2 regions of the Paenibacillus sp. P46E genome follow, and region 1 is predicted to be linked to the other one. Evidence: riboswitches for the same ligand, from Rfam matches in the RefSeq annotation. Region 1 holds a riboswitch; the other holds the start of a gene.
The links. A riboswitch is a leader RNA that binds a small molecule or an ion and turns the genes downstream of it on or off. The one in region 1 is predicted to bind cyclic di-GMP.
Positions count from the first base shown of each region.

Region 2: linked by a shared signal. The riboswitch ahead of A3849_RS24495 (thiamine pyrophosphate-binding protein) and the one ahead of A3849_RS32145 (PA14 domain-containing protein) in region 1 are both predicted to bind cyclic di-GMP.

Region 1 covers NZ_LVYZ01000047.1:30,691-38,324, forward strand. Annotated here, with positions in the region: gene A3849_RS17845 (discoidin domain-containing protein) at 1-159, opposite strand, end outside; gene A3849_RS17850 (glycosyl hydrolase) at 363-1,898, opposite strand; gene A3849_RS32145 (PA14 domain-containing protein) at 2,098-4,419, opposite strand; cyclic di-GMP riboswitch class I at 4,433-4,513, opposite strand; gene A3849_RS17875 (sugar phosphate nucleotidyltransferase) at 4,726-6,099, opposite strand; gene A3849_RS17880 (UDP-glucose dehydrogenase family protein) at 6,527-7,634, opposite strand, start outside.
Region 2 covers NZ_LVYZ01000066.1:5,778-13,411, reverse strand. Annotated here, with positions in the region: gene A3849_RS24520 (ATP-binding protein) at 1-374, shown strand, start outside; gene glpK (glycerol kinase GlpK) at 502-1,995, shown strand; gene A3849_RS24510 (3-oxoacyl-[acyl-carrier-protein] synthase III C-terminal domain-containing protein) at 2,109-3,101, opposite strand; gene A3849_RS24505 (hypothetical protein) at 3,205-3,555, opposite strand; gene A3849_RS24500 (carboxymuconolactone decarboxylase family protein) at 3,776-4,144, opposite strand; gene A3849_RS24495 (thiamine pyrophosphate-binding protein) at 4,220-5,863, opposite strand; cyclic di-GMP riboswitch class I at 5,974-6,067, opposite strand; gene A3849_RS24490 (methyl-accepting chemotaxis protein) at 6,567-7,634, opposite strand, start outside.

The DNA.
Region 1 (7,634 bases):
TTTTAGAGTAGAAGAAGCGGTATTAACCACTCCCTCCACATTCGAGGTGCCAGTCTCCGCAAATTCTCTTGCCGATCCATCATGCTGCCCCAGCTCCCAGAGCACTGTGCCCTCCGGCAGATCCGGTCCAACATCACTAGCTGAAGACAGCTTGGTCATGTCTACTTCCACCTTGCCCCTATTCGTTCCGTCATCTCCGAAGACAGAGACGGACAACAGAAACAAGACGGTCAGTGCTACGAATTTTAGTAGAATATGAAGGGGTTTGTATGATTTTTTCTTAGTCCTAGTTCTCATTCCCTTGTCCTCGCTTTCTTCCGGGGTGCGTGTTCAACTCTGTAAAGGCTGTTCTGCTTCGTTCATCAAGGAAAGGAAAGGGCACTTGGGGAAATGACCGCACTCTTCTGGCTCGGACTTTTCCACATCAAACGGATGCTTGCATCTCCGCGGTTCTCGTAATACTCGACCTTAATGTCATAAGAGACTCCTGCACTTAGCTGCATGCTTCCTTCGCGGCTGACACCACTTTGCTTCTTCCAGCTGTCGATGATTAGCTGGCCGCCGATCCATACGCGTATGCCATCATCCGAGGAAGCAGTGAAGGTATACTTCTCATTGTAGCCTGCCTTGATTTTACCCGTCCAGCGAACGGAGAATGTATCCTTATTAAGGCCCGCAGCCGGACCGTTTCCATGCCAGTTAAAATCAATCTTCTTGTCATTACGGATCAGTGCAGGAGTCCCTGAGAGTTCGGCATTGTTGAAATATTCTCCTGTTAAGCCTTTTTTGGCAATAACGGGCACCGGAGTGTTCGGTTTGGCGCTTAGGGATTCAATGTATTCCTTTCTCGAAACCGTGTACTTATCCGTCATAAAGCTTCGGATTTTCTGGAGGTCATTTTTTTCAGTCAGCATTTTCCCCCATGTCATCGTATATACCCATTTACGCTGGGTTTGAGACAATGTGACAGGGTCTGGAAGCTCTCCACTCTCTCCTATGCCAATAGGCTTGCCATCAGCCAGATTGAGAAGATCTGAATAGTAGGACTGCTTGTAATCATTATTGTAGATATCTGCTGCCAATATATCCACCTTATCCGCCCCCGGGTAGTAGGCACTATAAGGATCTGCCCACTCATTCGGTGCATTCGGATTCCACACCCACAATAAATTATTTAGTTTATGCTTGTTGACCATACGGTCGTAAGTGATGTCCCAGAGCTTGGAAAAGTTATCTTTCTGGCCCCACCAAAACCAGTTCCCGTTCATCTCGTGATATGGACGCCACAGGACAGGAACCCCTGCATCCCGCAATTCCCCCAGATAGACGGCAACCTCATCAAGGGAAGCAAGGAGACTTTTGTATTGCGGGGTGCCCGGAGTTACGTAGGCATCGAACTTCTCCTGGCTAAGGCTCATGTGGACGTTCGCCCATTCAGGTGTTGTGCCGGGGAGATTCTGATGGAACGTCATTGCCACAATACCGCCGTCTTCATGCCATTCGATAGCACTATCCACAACACCCTGCCGCTGACGGGCAATAGTCCTCTCGGACTGGTTGTTGATCGCTCCAAGCTCGTAACCATGCAAGACGGCATAATCTCCCGCTGCATTCTTCAGTTTGTTATTGTATTCATCCGGGCTCTCCAGATAATCATGCTGCCCGGAAATCACGCCTTTTCCTCCCAGGTCAACCAGATAATCGAGCAGGCTGGCCGCTTGCTTCGAAGCCGCAGGATTCACTGGTGTGACTGCCTTTGCCTTCGCCTCTGACTCCGCAGGAATGTCTATACTTCGTTCGACGGCAAGACTGCGCACCTCACTCCATGGCAGCAGGGAAAGGATGAAAATAATAGGTATAATCGTAGTAAAAAGCCGGTACTTACGGTAAGTGTTCAATGTAATCTCCTCTCTCCAGCCTCAAGTGCTGTCATTGACGCCTATGGATGATCTTCCCTTCAAGGGTTACATCATCCTGCGGCAATGCAGACAAATAGCTTAGTAGCCCTGCTGTATAGCAGGGCCATCGGACTTTTAGGATTTTAGAATTGTAACGTCTTAACCAGTATCGGCGTTCGGTGATGAATTCAGCAGTACTTTAGGAAGCGGAAGGAAGGAACAGTGCGCTGGCAGGGACCGTCCCCTTGACTTGACTTGGACTCTCCCACATCAGCCGCGCTCTTGCATCCCCTTGGTTCTCGTAATACTCCACTTTGATATCATATAGTTGCCCGGCTTGCAGGCTTATGCTTCCTGTGCGTTCGGTCCCGCTCTGCTTCATCCAGCTGTCAATGACAAGAGTGTTATTGACCCAAACGCGGACACCATCATCTGATGTTGTATAAATCTGATAGGTTTCGCTATACAGCGGTTTGATCTTGCCACTCCATCTTACGGAAAAGAAATCAATGCCAATCGCAGCATCCGGTGTTCCCAGCCGCCAGTTGAAATCCAGCAAGGCATCGGTGCGCACAACTGCCGGAGCACCAGTTAACTGCATATTATTAAAATATTCCGCCTGCAGCCCGTTTGCAGCAGGAGCCGCTGTAAGAGCTGGTGTTGATGTTGGGACCAGTGTTGGTGCTGGTGTCGGCACCGGTGTTGGTGCTGGTGTCGGCACCAGTGTTGGTGCTGGTGTCGGCACCGGTGTTGGTGCCGGTGTTGGCACCGGTGTTGGCACCGGTGTTGGTGCCGGTGTCGGCACTGGTGTTGGTGCCGGTGTTGATGCGGCTACAACTGCAAGTGATGTTTTGCTTATGCTGGCTGCTGACGTATTAACAAATAATGCGCTTGTTGGAACGGTTGCTTTGACCTGGCTTGCGCTTTGCCACATCAGACGAATGTTGGCATCGCCTGCATTCTCATAATACTCCACTCTGATATCATAGAGCTGCCCAGCCGTCATAGGGATACTTCCGATACGTTCAGTTCCGCTCTGCTTGGTCCAGCTGTCGATTACGGCTGTGCCGTTAACCCAGACACGGATACCATCGTCAGAAGTAGTGATAATCTGGTAGGTCTCGCTGTATAAAGGCTTGATCTGCCCGGTCCAGCGGGCCGAGACCCCATCCACCTTAAGGGAGGTGTCCGGTGAGCCTTGACGCCAGTTGAAATTAAGCAGAGCGTCGTCACGGACCAATGCAGGTGTGCCCGAAAGCGTCATGTTGTTGAAATACTCTCCGTGAAGGCCATTCACAACAGGCGTTTGTACAGTATCACCGGACGCTGGGGTAGTTATTGGCTTTACCGTTGCTGTGGGTAAAGGTACCGGCGTAGCAGTTGGCGTTGGTGTGGCAGCTGGCGTTGCTGTCGGTGTAGCCGTTGGCGTCGCCGTCGGTATTGCTGTGGGTGTAGCCGTTGGAGCAGGTGTCTGCACTACCCCCGCTTTATATTCATTAAGCGATACTGTGTAGCTGTCACTCATGAAATTTTTGATGGTATCTGTACTGTTATTCTCATAGAGCATTTTTCCCCAGTTCATCATGTATACCCAATTTCTCTGGGAAAGCTGGAGCTTGGTTGTACTTGGCATTTCACCATTTTCGCCAATGGCAATGGGTTTGCCGTTCGCGAGGCTTAACAGGTTGTCATAATACTTGTTCATATAGTCATTGTTATATATATCTGCTGCAAGGACATCTACCTTACCCGCCCCCGGATAGGTCAGTTCATAGGGATCAGACCAGGCATTGGGAGCATTCGGGTTCCATACCCACAGCAGGTTGTTTAATTTATGAACGCCTACAAAGCGATCATACATAATATTCCAAAGTTCTGCAAAATTGTTCTTCTTCCCCCACCAGAACCAGTTGCCGTTCATTTCGTGGTAAGGTCTCCAAAGTACAGGAACGCCCGCATCCCGCAAGCTTTTAAGCGAAACCGCCACCTTGTCCAGATCGGCGATGAGGCTGTTGTATTGGGTTGTTCCAGGTGTTACATACTTATTGAAGTCCTCTTGGCTGAGCGTCTTCTGCACATTGGACCACAGATAGGAGGTCCCGGGCAGCTGCTCATGGAAGGTCATAGCGACAATGCCGCCATTCTTATACCAGTTGATCGCACTGTTCACTACATTTTGGCGCTGAGTTGCTGCAGTACTTTCCGACTGGCCGCTGATCACGCCAAGCTCGAAGCCATGGAGGGCAGCGAATTGTCCGCTGGTTCCCTTCAGTTTGTTGCTGAACTCATCCGGGCTCTCCAGGTAGTCATGCTGGCCTGTGATAATGCCTTTTCCGGAAATGGCGTACAGATTGTCAAGCAGCTTGACAGCTTCAGCTGAAGCATCCGGATTCACCGGTGCTGAAGAACTCGAAGCAGCTGCGGTCGAAGGCGCAGCCCCCAAACTCAGTGGCACAACAGTCAATAACAGGGCAATAGTTAACATGGTACACAGCAGACGCGACTTACGGTAAGTTGTCAAAATTCATCTTCCTTTCGGTAGCCAGGCTGCCACTCTTTCGAAGGCCCTATAGCTTTGCGTCCCTATCTTTCGATTAGGTTTGCCTTTTTCGTTTTGGAAGGAATTATCCCTCTTACCGTAAGTATCGTCTCTATTAAATTTTTAGTTTAGAGCATTAATGAATTTTTCTTAATAAATGGTTCTTAATACCTGTTTTGGATTTGACACAATTGGGTAAATAGATAATTTAGCCCTAGGTTTAGGCCTATCCTATCTATGAACCGGGATGGTTCAGTCGAATTTTACAGCGTAATTATTGTAGCTACATTAAGAAATGAATTGATGAAGAGCAATATCTTTCCAGTCCAGTGTGATGCGGATATTATCCTCTTCCACCAGCTCTGAACCCGTCTGCACCTCAATGAACTCTACATCGGTTAGCGCCAGGATAGCATGTTTCGTGCCTTCCGGTATGCGCACTACATCTCCCGCTTTCACATTATGCATCTTCTCATTCAGCACAATGCTGGCTTCTCCGCTGACAATCGTCCAGATTTCACTGCGTTTGTGATGCAGCTGATAGCTGATGTTCTTACCTTCGGCTATGAAAATCCGCTTGGTCAGCACCTCGTTGCCCTCATCATATTTCACATAATCAATAACCTTATAGTGGCCCCAGCGGCGTTCCTCGTACATCGGTCTTTGTTCAAAAGACTTCAGCACTTCCTTAATCCGCGGGCTTTCCGCTTTGTGAGTGACCAGAATGCCATCCGGACTGGCTGCGATGATTAAATCTTTCGCACCGATGACTGTAATCGGAATATCCAGTTCATTGATCAGGCAGGTTCCTTCAGAATCGGCAGTCACGAACCCTTTACCCACGTGGTTGCTGCTCATTTCTTCTGTGAGGGTATTCCAGGTGCCAAGATCCTTCCAGAAACCGGCGTAAGGCTGAACGACGATGTTCTCCTCTTTTTCTACCACTTCGTAGTCAAAACTGATGGAAGCCAGCAATTTATATTGCTTCTGCAGCTCCTCATAGTTCAACGGCAGACCTTTACGCTGCAAAATATCCAGCAAATATCCCAGACGGAAAGCGAATACTCCGCAGTTCCACAGAGCACCCTTACTGATCAGCTCCTCGGCCTGTACACGGTCCGGCTTTTCCTGGAAGTGACTCACTTGCAGATAGCCGCTTGCCGCTGCCTCATCGCTGGTAGGAATAATATAGCCGTATTTCTCGGAAGCCAGTTCCGGAACAACGCCCATCAGCGCCAGGTTTGCGCCGCTTTGTTCCATCGTTGCTTCAAGCTGGACAACGGTGTCAAAAAATGATGCCTCAACATAAGGATCGACCGGCAAAATGGCCACGGTCTCGCTGGGAGACACGCCTGCCACCGAATACAGATAAGCTGCAGTCAATGCGATGGCAGGGAAGGTATCACGGCGTTCCGGTTCCACAATGATAGGCACTTCTGTGCCGAGCTGGCTCTGTATCATCTCCACTTGGCTGCGGCCGGTCGCAAGGTAAGAGGATTCCGCCATACCTGTCTCCTGCAGCTGTCTCCATACACGCTGTACCATAGATTCCGGCTCACCTGCCGGACTTTGCAGTACCTTCAGAAATTGCTTGGAACGTGAATCATTGGATAAAGGCCAGAGACGTTTACCAGAACCGCCAGATAGAAGTACCAGTTTCATAAGTGAACCCTCCTATTTATGTGTTGTCGCGATAATATCGGATTGTTATTGTGCGCTTCTGCCGGGTGGCTGACGCATGAAGGATAGGAATGCCACTCTCGCTTTATGCTGCGTGACAATGCTTAAGGTCAACTGTTGCGGAAGTCTCTGCGAGGAATGTTTGGACTTTCGGCCGCTGTTGTCTGCAGATTTCTTGATTTAAACCGCTATTGGCGGTGGAAATCCGCAGACAAAGGCGGACGCTACGCTCCTGCAGTTCCAAAATTCCTCTCCGTTCCATTCCTAGACAGCTTCCCAGGCAGCATTTTCACCGTAGCATGGCTACAGTGAATTCCTTTGACATTCAGCTGGCTTCACCCGCAGGCGAAGCTCCCTGCTAAAGATCCGAGCATTGCCGCTTGTTGGCGGCAGTTAAGGGCAAGAGCGATTAGACTGCACCGGCTACGCTGGGGGAGTAGCCGCTCAGGCCCCCCATTTGCGGGCGGCCGACCGAATGGTATTCGAGGCCAGTTCCCTCGATCTGCTCCTTGGAGTACACATTACGGCCATCGATCAGCACCTGGCGGCGCATGCTCTCCGCAAGCTTATGCAGATCAATATCCTTGAACATGCTCCAGTCGGTCAGCAGGCATACTGCATCACTGCCTTCTGCCGCTTCTTCCGGCAGGCCGCACCAGCGGAGCTGCGGATGATCATATTGCTGTCTGAAGTTATCTGCAGCAATCGGATCATAGAGCTTCACTGTAGCGCCCTCGGCCACCAGCGCCTCAACAATTTCAAGGGCGGGTGCTTCGCGTACATCATCGGTATTCGGTTTGAAGGCCAGGCCCCATACACCGATCACTGCGCCGCGCAGGTTGCCAAGGGATTCATGCAGCTTAGAGATAATCATGAACCGCTGCCCCTTGTTCACCTCGACTACGGATTTCAGCAGCTTGAACTCGTAATCCACGTTGCCTGCAATCTGGATCAGGGCATTGGTATCTTTCGGGAAACAGGAGCCTCCATAACCGATGCCGGCCTGCAGGAACGAGGAGCCGATTCTACGGTCCATCCCCATGCCTTCTGCCACCAGGGTTACATCAGCTCCCACTTTTTCGCAAATGTTGGCTATCTCGTTAATAAAGGAGATCTTGGTTGCCAGAAAAGCATTGGATGCATATTTGATCATTTCCGCACTGCGGATATCCGTTACGAACACATTTTCCGTGAAGCCCTGGTGAAGCTGGCGCATCGTAGGCTCAAGCTCCGGGTTATCAAGTCCGATGACAATCCGGTCGGGATGGAGCGTATCGCGGATGGCTGAGCCTTCACGCAGGAATTCCGGAGCGGAGACGATATCGAAGGGATGATTCGTGTGGGAAGCGATGATACCGCGGATTTTCTCGTTCGTGCCAACAGGAACAGTTGACTTGGTCATGATGATTTTGTAGCCTTCCATCGCTTGGGCGACTTCTATGGCTGCACCTTCGATATATCTCAGATCTGCTTCGCCGCCCGGCAGTGAAGGTGTCCCTACAGCCAGAATGACGATA
Region 2 (7,634 bases), on a different contig from region 1:
CGCTTCTCAAAGCGGCTGACGAAGACAAGCTGGAGCAGGTGCTGACCAATCTGCTGGACAATGCATTTCGGCATACTCCTGCGGATAAACACATCAAGGTTCTAACGGGCTCTGCTGTATTAGAAGGCCGCCGTTATCTGGAGATTGCAATCCGGGATGAAGGGGTAGGTATTCCTCCGGAGGATCTTCCATTTATATTTGAACGCTTCTACAAAGCGGACAAAGCCCGAGTACGGGGAGAAACCGGGGGGACCGGGCTTGGACTCGCTATCGTTAAGAATATCGTCGAATCGCATCGCGGAACCATCACGGCTTCCAGCAGGCTGGGCGAAGGAACCGAGTTCATTCTGCGGCTTCCTGTCGAAAAACAGTAAACCCAAGACAACGTATGACAGCGCCTCTGACCGCAGAGGTGCTTTTTGTTGAAACCACCACATTAATCTTGTTCACCGTGGAACATACCGCTATGCTTACGAAGCCAGTTTTAGGAGGCCTATAGAGATGATTTTATCATTAGACCAAGGAACTACAAGTTCGCGCGCGATCTTGTTCGATTATGAAGCAGGGATGATCTCTCAGGGGCAATTTGAGATCAGCCAGTCATTTCCCCGGCCGGGATGGGTGGAGCATGATCCTAATCAAATCTGGGAGACACAGCTGGCGGCAGCCAGAGAGGCCATAAGAGGAAGCGGGAGGCCCGCTGACGAGATATCAGCTATCGGTATTACCAATCAGAGGGAAACCGTTTTGATCTGGGAGAAGGACAGCGGGAAGCCTATCTACCCGGCCATCGTCTGGCAAGACCGCCGAACGGCCGAGCAGTGCGAAGAACTGAAACGGCGCGGACTTGCGGATGTGATTGCTGCCAGGACTGGACTTGTAGTGGATGCCTACTTCTCAGCAACCAAGCTAGCCTGGATTCTGGATCATGTTCCTGGGGCGCGTGAGCGTGCGGAGCGGGGCGAACTACTTGGAGGAACTATCGATACCTGGCTGATCTGGAAGCTCACAGGAGGATCTGTACATGCAACGGATGTGACGAATGCCTCGCGCACCATGCTCTACAATCTGCACGAGCGGATATGGGATGAGCAGTTGATTGCCGAGCTTAGGATACCTCGTTCAATTCTGCCCGAAGTAAGAATGTCCGGAGGGGAATTCGGAGCAGCAAGTAGTAAATGGTTTGGAGCTCAAATTCCAATTCGCTCGGTGCTGGGAGATCAGCAGGCCGCTTTGTTTGGGCATACCTGTCTTGAAGCCGGAAGTGCCAAGAATACATACGGCACGGGCTGTTTTATCCTTATGAATACCGGCACTGAGGCGGTGGCTTCCAGCCACGGACTGCTGACAACGGTGGCTTGGGGTATGGGAGATGAATTGTATTATGCCCTTGAGGGCAGCGTGTTTGTAGCCGGAGCAGCGGTGCAATGGCTGCATGAAGGCCTGGGGCTGATTGAAGGTCCTGCAGACTCAGAGGGAAAAGCGGGGGAAGTGGAGGACAGTGAAGGTGTTGTAGTCGTTCCGGCCTTCACAGGACTGGGAGCACCCTACTGGGACATGTATGCCCGCGGAGCGGTTTTTGGCTTGACACGCGGAACTACTGCAGGTCATCTGGTACGGGCTACCCTGGAATCCCTTGCTTTTCAATCAAGAGATGTAATCGGTGCGATGGAAAAGGATGCAGGCATGCCGCTCACGGGACTGCGGGTCGATGGAGGCGCGGTGCGCAACGATCTGCTCATGCAGTTTCAAGCGGATATTCTAGGCAGTGAGGTTACACGTACCATGTATGCGGAGACTACCGCACTGGGGGCAGCACTGCTTGCCGGCCTTACGTCAGGGATTTGGAACCGGGAACAGCTCGATAGCTTTAATAAGGCTGAGAAGGTATTCTCGCCTGCTATGGAGCCGGCAGAGCGTGAGCTTCGTTACCATGCCTGGCAGGATGCTGTGTCGCGGACCATGGGCTGGGAGAAGCATGAAGGTCACCGTTAACGAGTATGGAATGAATCGCTATCAGAGCAGCGAACTTATTAGATAGACTAATCGCAAATGGCCCGCAAGCAGATGATCTGCTTGCGGGCCATTTTAGGTATCACGAATAATGTTTAGTATTCCATTACAAAAGCAACATTTTGCCAGCCTGCGCCAACGGTCCAGAAGAGCACTTTGTCACCGCGTTCAATCATTCCAGTAGTCACTGCTTTGTGCAGGGCGACAAAAGGACTGCTTGTCGAAGTATAGCCGAATTCATCGCCGATGTAGACCGCAACGTCGGTGTCGATGCCTATTTTGTCAGATACGGCGCGAATATTAGGGAGAGACAGCTGTGAGAAGCAGGCGGCTTTGATAGACTCGGGAGCGATCTCATTATTGCTCAGCAATGTATTGATTGATTCCGAGGCTGCATCTACACAGATGGAGTCATCAAAAGGAATGAACTTCACATTGAACTCTCCGGCACCTACACCACCGCGTCCAAGGTTAGCTAAGCCTTCCGCAGGAAACATCGAGTTCCCATAGACACATGTGTCTGTCTGATATATAGAATCAATGAAGCCCACCGAATTCTCGTCCCGCTCCAGAATAACAGCAGCGGCAGCATCACCAAAGTTGGCAAAATAGACAGGATCGTTTTTATCCGCATGCGGAGCAACGTGGTCTGAACCGATTACCAGTGCGCGGCGGATTCTTGGATTGGCGATCATTTGGCGGCTTACCTGTTCCACCGAGGCAGTCATACCTGCACAGTTGGCATTACTGTCGATGCAAATGGTGTGGGAAGCCCCACCGATTAATCGGTGAATCATGAGTGAGTTCGTCGGGAAGATGTATTCAGGAGTCTGACTGGCATAGGCAATCAGGTCGATGTCAGCCCCGGTAAGCCCGGTCTTGTCCAGTACGTTGCTTGCCGCCTCAAAAGCCATGGTCAGAGAATTCTCTTCATTGCTGTCGATGCTATAGCGGTTATCACGGCCAAGAGTAGCCAGGAGGCCACGGATATCAATACCTTTTTCGTCAAAATGTTGTATGAAAAAGTCGTTGCCAATCTTTTTGCTTGGATGATAGATATCAATGTCCTTAATCCGTATCCCGGCCATGGTAATCCTCCTAAAAGTTAATGAGCGATTCTTCCCGCCCTCAAGTTTTGTACAAAACTTGCTTCACAACCATCATTCAGGCTGGTGAGTCTTGAAACAATACTTAAGATTGAACAGTTGAAACAATCTCCAGGTTATCAAGTCCAGCTTTACGGCCGAGACGTGCGAGTTGCATTTTAAGGATAGGGTTATTTTCAAGGGTCAGGCTTACTTTTTCAAAACCATCAGCTTTGAACATGATGAAGCAGCCTTCCAGCAGAGGCACAACATCAGGAGCAGTAACATTTAGTTTTCTGCAGTCAATCTGCAGTGCGTATTCTGAAGGTGTGATCGGGTTAACGGTCTGCTGATAAGCTTGAATCGATTTGAGACCATCCTCATTGGAGAAAGTGCCTTCTAATTCAATATTAATGACCTTGTTAACAGAATCGGTTTTCAAAATAAATTTACCCATGTGCTCATCTCTCCCAAAATTAAATGTGTGAAACGATTAACGGAAATGTCGACTGTACGTTGTCGTTCAGTCATAGAATATATCCAAATAACTTTTGGTTTTACGCTTTGATTCGACACGAAAACTATAGTTTTGGGATATTTTCCCTCTAATATAATCATATATTTCTCAAATAAGCAAGAAAAAAGTCGAATTGTGTATAAAATTGTTGAAGAAGAATTTATTGGATTTCCTCAAGCGTTGCAAGCAGCACATTAAAGGCTGAAATGACTCTTGGAGCACCGATACAAGGCACCAGGTGGAGTAAGATTCCCTTGATCTGGTCCACAGTTATTCCGACGCGGAGCGCCATCACATAATGGACTCCGAGCTGTTCAAATTGCCCCATAGTAATCAAAGAAGAAATAACAGCAATTTCTTTCCAATCAGAACCAATCGTTGTGCGCTGAAAAATATCCCCGTAAGCGTTGCCCATGATGTACTCGGCCAGTTCGGGGAAATGCTCTTTAATTGGAGCCAGTGCCTTGGCACCGTAGTCGCCGGATAGGTTGGTAAAATGCTTTAGACCGCTGTTACTGGTGTTTTCCACAGAGATGCCTCCTGAATTTTGATGAGCGGCAAGGAATCGGCCATAGTAAGCTTGATTCTTACCGCTGCTATGAACTTAGTTGAGATTCAACGTCCTATGGGCCGTTGGAGGCACTTCGTCACGGTCCGTCAACAGCTCAATGACAGCTACACGGTTTGACGCGACTGCAGCTTGTACAGCATTGTTGAATTGCTCAGTAGTTTCGCATCTATAGCCCGTGGCTCCGAGCGACTCAGCGAATTTCACGGCATCCATAGGTACCTCGAAGATTGTACCGTCAATTCTGCCTGTGGTTTTCTCCATTCCCTTAAGTGCCATATCCAGCTGCATGTTGTTCACTACGATAAAGATTACCGGAATATTCTTGCAGACTGCAGTATTGATTTCAGCACCAAGCATCATGAAGCAGCCATCCCCGGTTATGCAGAAAATAGTTTCTTCAGGAGAAGCGACCTTAGCGCCAATGGCCATGCCAATGGAATTGCCCATGCAGGCAAAATAGGCATCAAAGACAAAACTGCCCGGTTTTTTCACGTTGTACCATTTTACAGCGTTGAAGCCATGGCTGCCGTCATCCACAAAAACGGTGTTGTTGTAAGGAATCAAATCGCTTAGGGTACTCATAACCGAAGCTAGTGACAGCTTGGAGAGAACAGGCAACTCTTCCGCATAATCAACATCGGTTTCTGTTATGTGTTTTTTTATAGCGGCAGTATCTATATTCTTTAGATAAAAAGACAAATTATCGCGTAAATCGCCGCCTATAGAGATGGTCTGTGAAGATAAAATTTTTCCTACGAAGGTAGGGTCAACATCAAATTGGATAAGTGTTTTAGGGTGATTTTCAGCCTTTAGATTGCAGATCGTCATGTCACTCAGACGTGATCCAAGCACAATGAACAGATCACTGCGGTTCAATAAATCATCACCGTGCTTGCAGCCGCCAACACCGATTGGTCCATGGTATAACGGGTGATCCCAAGGGATCGCACCTTTTCCTCCCGGTGAGGTAACAACAGGGATGTTAAAAGTTTCAGCCAGCTGAATAAGCTCTTGGTGTGCAATAGAACGGTTAACCCCTTTGCCGGCAATAATAAGAGGATTGCTAGAGGTATTAATTGCTGAAATTACACGTTCGAAATTAGCAGTGCTTACGAGATGTTCACGCTCTGGAATCACTATCCGGCATTCTTCCAGCATTTCCGTCTGCACATCAAACGGTATACATAAATGGACCGGACCACGCTGCCCGCCCAGAGCGATGGAAATAGCATGGTTAAATAAGGTGCTGAAATGATCGCCTCGCTCCACCAGTTTACTGAAGAGTGTAGCCGGTCTGAACATGTCTGCCAGGTCAGCCAGATATGACGAAGAATCCTGGCACTGTGGAATTCCCAGTTCCTTGATAGATTGATGCCCTGTAATGAATAGTACAGGCAGGTTGTTCGCTTTTGCATGCGCTGCAGCAGTAAGAAGATTGGTTCCGCCTGGCCCCGAGGTCCCAAAAGCTACACCCAGCCTGCCGGTTTTGAGAGCATAACCTGCTGCTTCGAACCCGGAACTGGACTCATGTCTGCCAGGAATAAATTCAATCCCGTAATCTACCATTTTTAGAACTACGGGACAAATAGACTTGCCGATTATGCCAAAGGAATGTGTTACGCCGAGGTTTCGTAGTGCCTCAGCCATATAATCTGCGACCGTTTTCAGATAATCCACCCACCCAATGTTTTTTATTTAGCCAACAATAGAAAACCTGCACTCACGAGAGTACAGGTCGGCTGCAATGAATAACCGTTAAGAACGGGGGTTTCCCAGACCTTCGGTTGTTCAGCAACCTGGCTGTCTTGGTCCCATAAAAATGAGACTGTAGATCCATGGCTTTGCGTCATTCCCTTTCGGAGAATTTTGCCGTTATGATGTATTGAAAATAATGCATATTTTTACTTTACAATATATTTCTAACTCCTCTCTTGTCAATATATTTGTGCTGAAAAGCTCAGTTTATGACGAAATTAACGAACAATGTCAATTGTAAGAAGATGTCCGGTTGAGTTGTAAAACAGGGCGAATCCAAAAAATAATCTAGTGCAAAAAAGTCTTAATAATACAAATTGTGAAGAAATATTGAAACGGAAATATATCAGGTATATTGAACTATCCCTATGTATGGAAATGGAGGATTACATTGGAGTAATCAGGTGTACTCATTTTATATCTGGGTTAATAAGACTAATGTTCAAAACACCCTTTCAATCCCATTGCATACATTTTATTTTTTTCATTAAAAATAGCGGAGAGAAGTGCAAAAGAAATAACGGTTCTTGCTGCTGCCAAAAAACTGAATTTGCTGAAAATAACATTGATTATTTTGTGAACAAAAAAAGACCGCTTCATATGAATCGGTCTAAGAAAAAGGGGATTAAAATTTGAAGATATGGATCGTTTTCTGGAGTTGAAATACTGCTTGAGTCATTTTATCTGTTTCTTCTGCAACAGAGTGCAGGGCATTTATTTGTTCGTTCATTGCTGCGGATACCTCTTGGGTTCCCGCCGCAGTTTCTTCTGTAATAGCAGAAATGTTTTCGATTGCTCCAGAGATTTTCAATGCGCTCTCCAGCATGAGGTCACTCTCAGAAGAGAAAGCGGCAATTTGTTCGGTTATATATTGAACGCTTTGCACAATCTGGGCGAAAATATTTGCGGTTTCAATGATCATATCATTTTGCACTTGGACAACTTCCTCATTGATGGCAATATTCTCAATCGCTTGCTTGATATCATTCTCAATACTGCGCACCAGACTGAATACTTCTTTGGTGGAGGCTGTAGATTCCTCAGCAAGCTTGCGTACTTCCTGGGCTACAACAGCGAATCCACGACCATGTTCACCCGCGCGTGCTGCTTCGATTGATGCATTGAGTGAGAGCAGGTTGGTCTGCTCGGCGATTTCTGTAATGGTTTTGGTGATCATCGTGATCCCCCGGGCATTGTGTGATAGTGCTTCAATCGTGTCGGCAACCTTCTGGGTAGCTTGTATATTCTTGCGCATACCTTCTGCTTGAGTATCTACGGATTGGCGGCCTTTCTCAACTAATTCTAGTGTATGTATGGAACGTCTGTTCATTTCTTTGGTAGAGCTTGTGTAATTCGAAACCTTGGTTTCAATGTCTTTGATGGATTCAGTCATATCGGCGATGTCCACGGAGATTTCATTTGCACCAAGAGCCAGTTCATTGGAAGAGGAGGAGACCTGGGCCATTACGATCTTCAGATTCTGATTCTTGTCCTCGATTCCGCGGCTGGCATCCATGACATGGCGGGTAATCTGGGACGCTTCGGTAAGTATTTTCTTCAGCTTGTCGATCATTGTATTGAAGGAACGGCTGACATCACCCATGGAACCGTTCTCATCTGCCCGGGTGGTAAAGTCACCTTTGGCAATTGTGTGGGTTACGTTGGAGATATCATCGAATGAAGATGTAAGCGT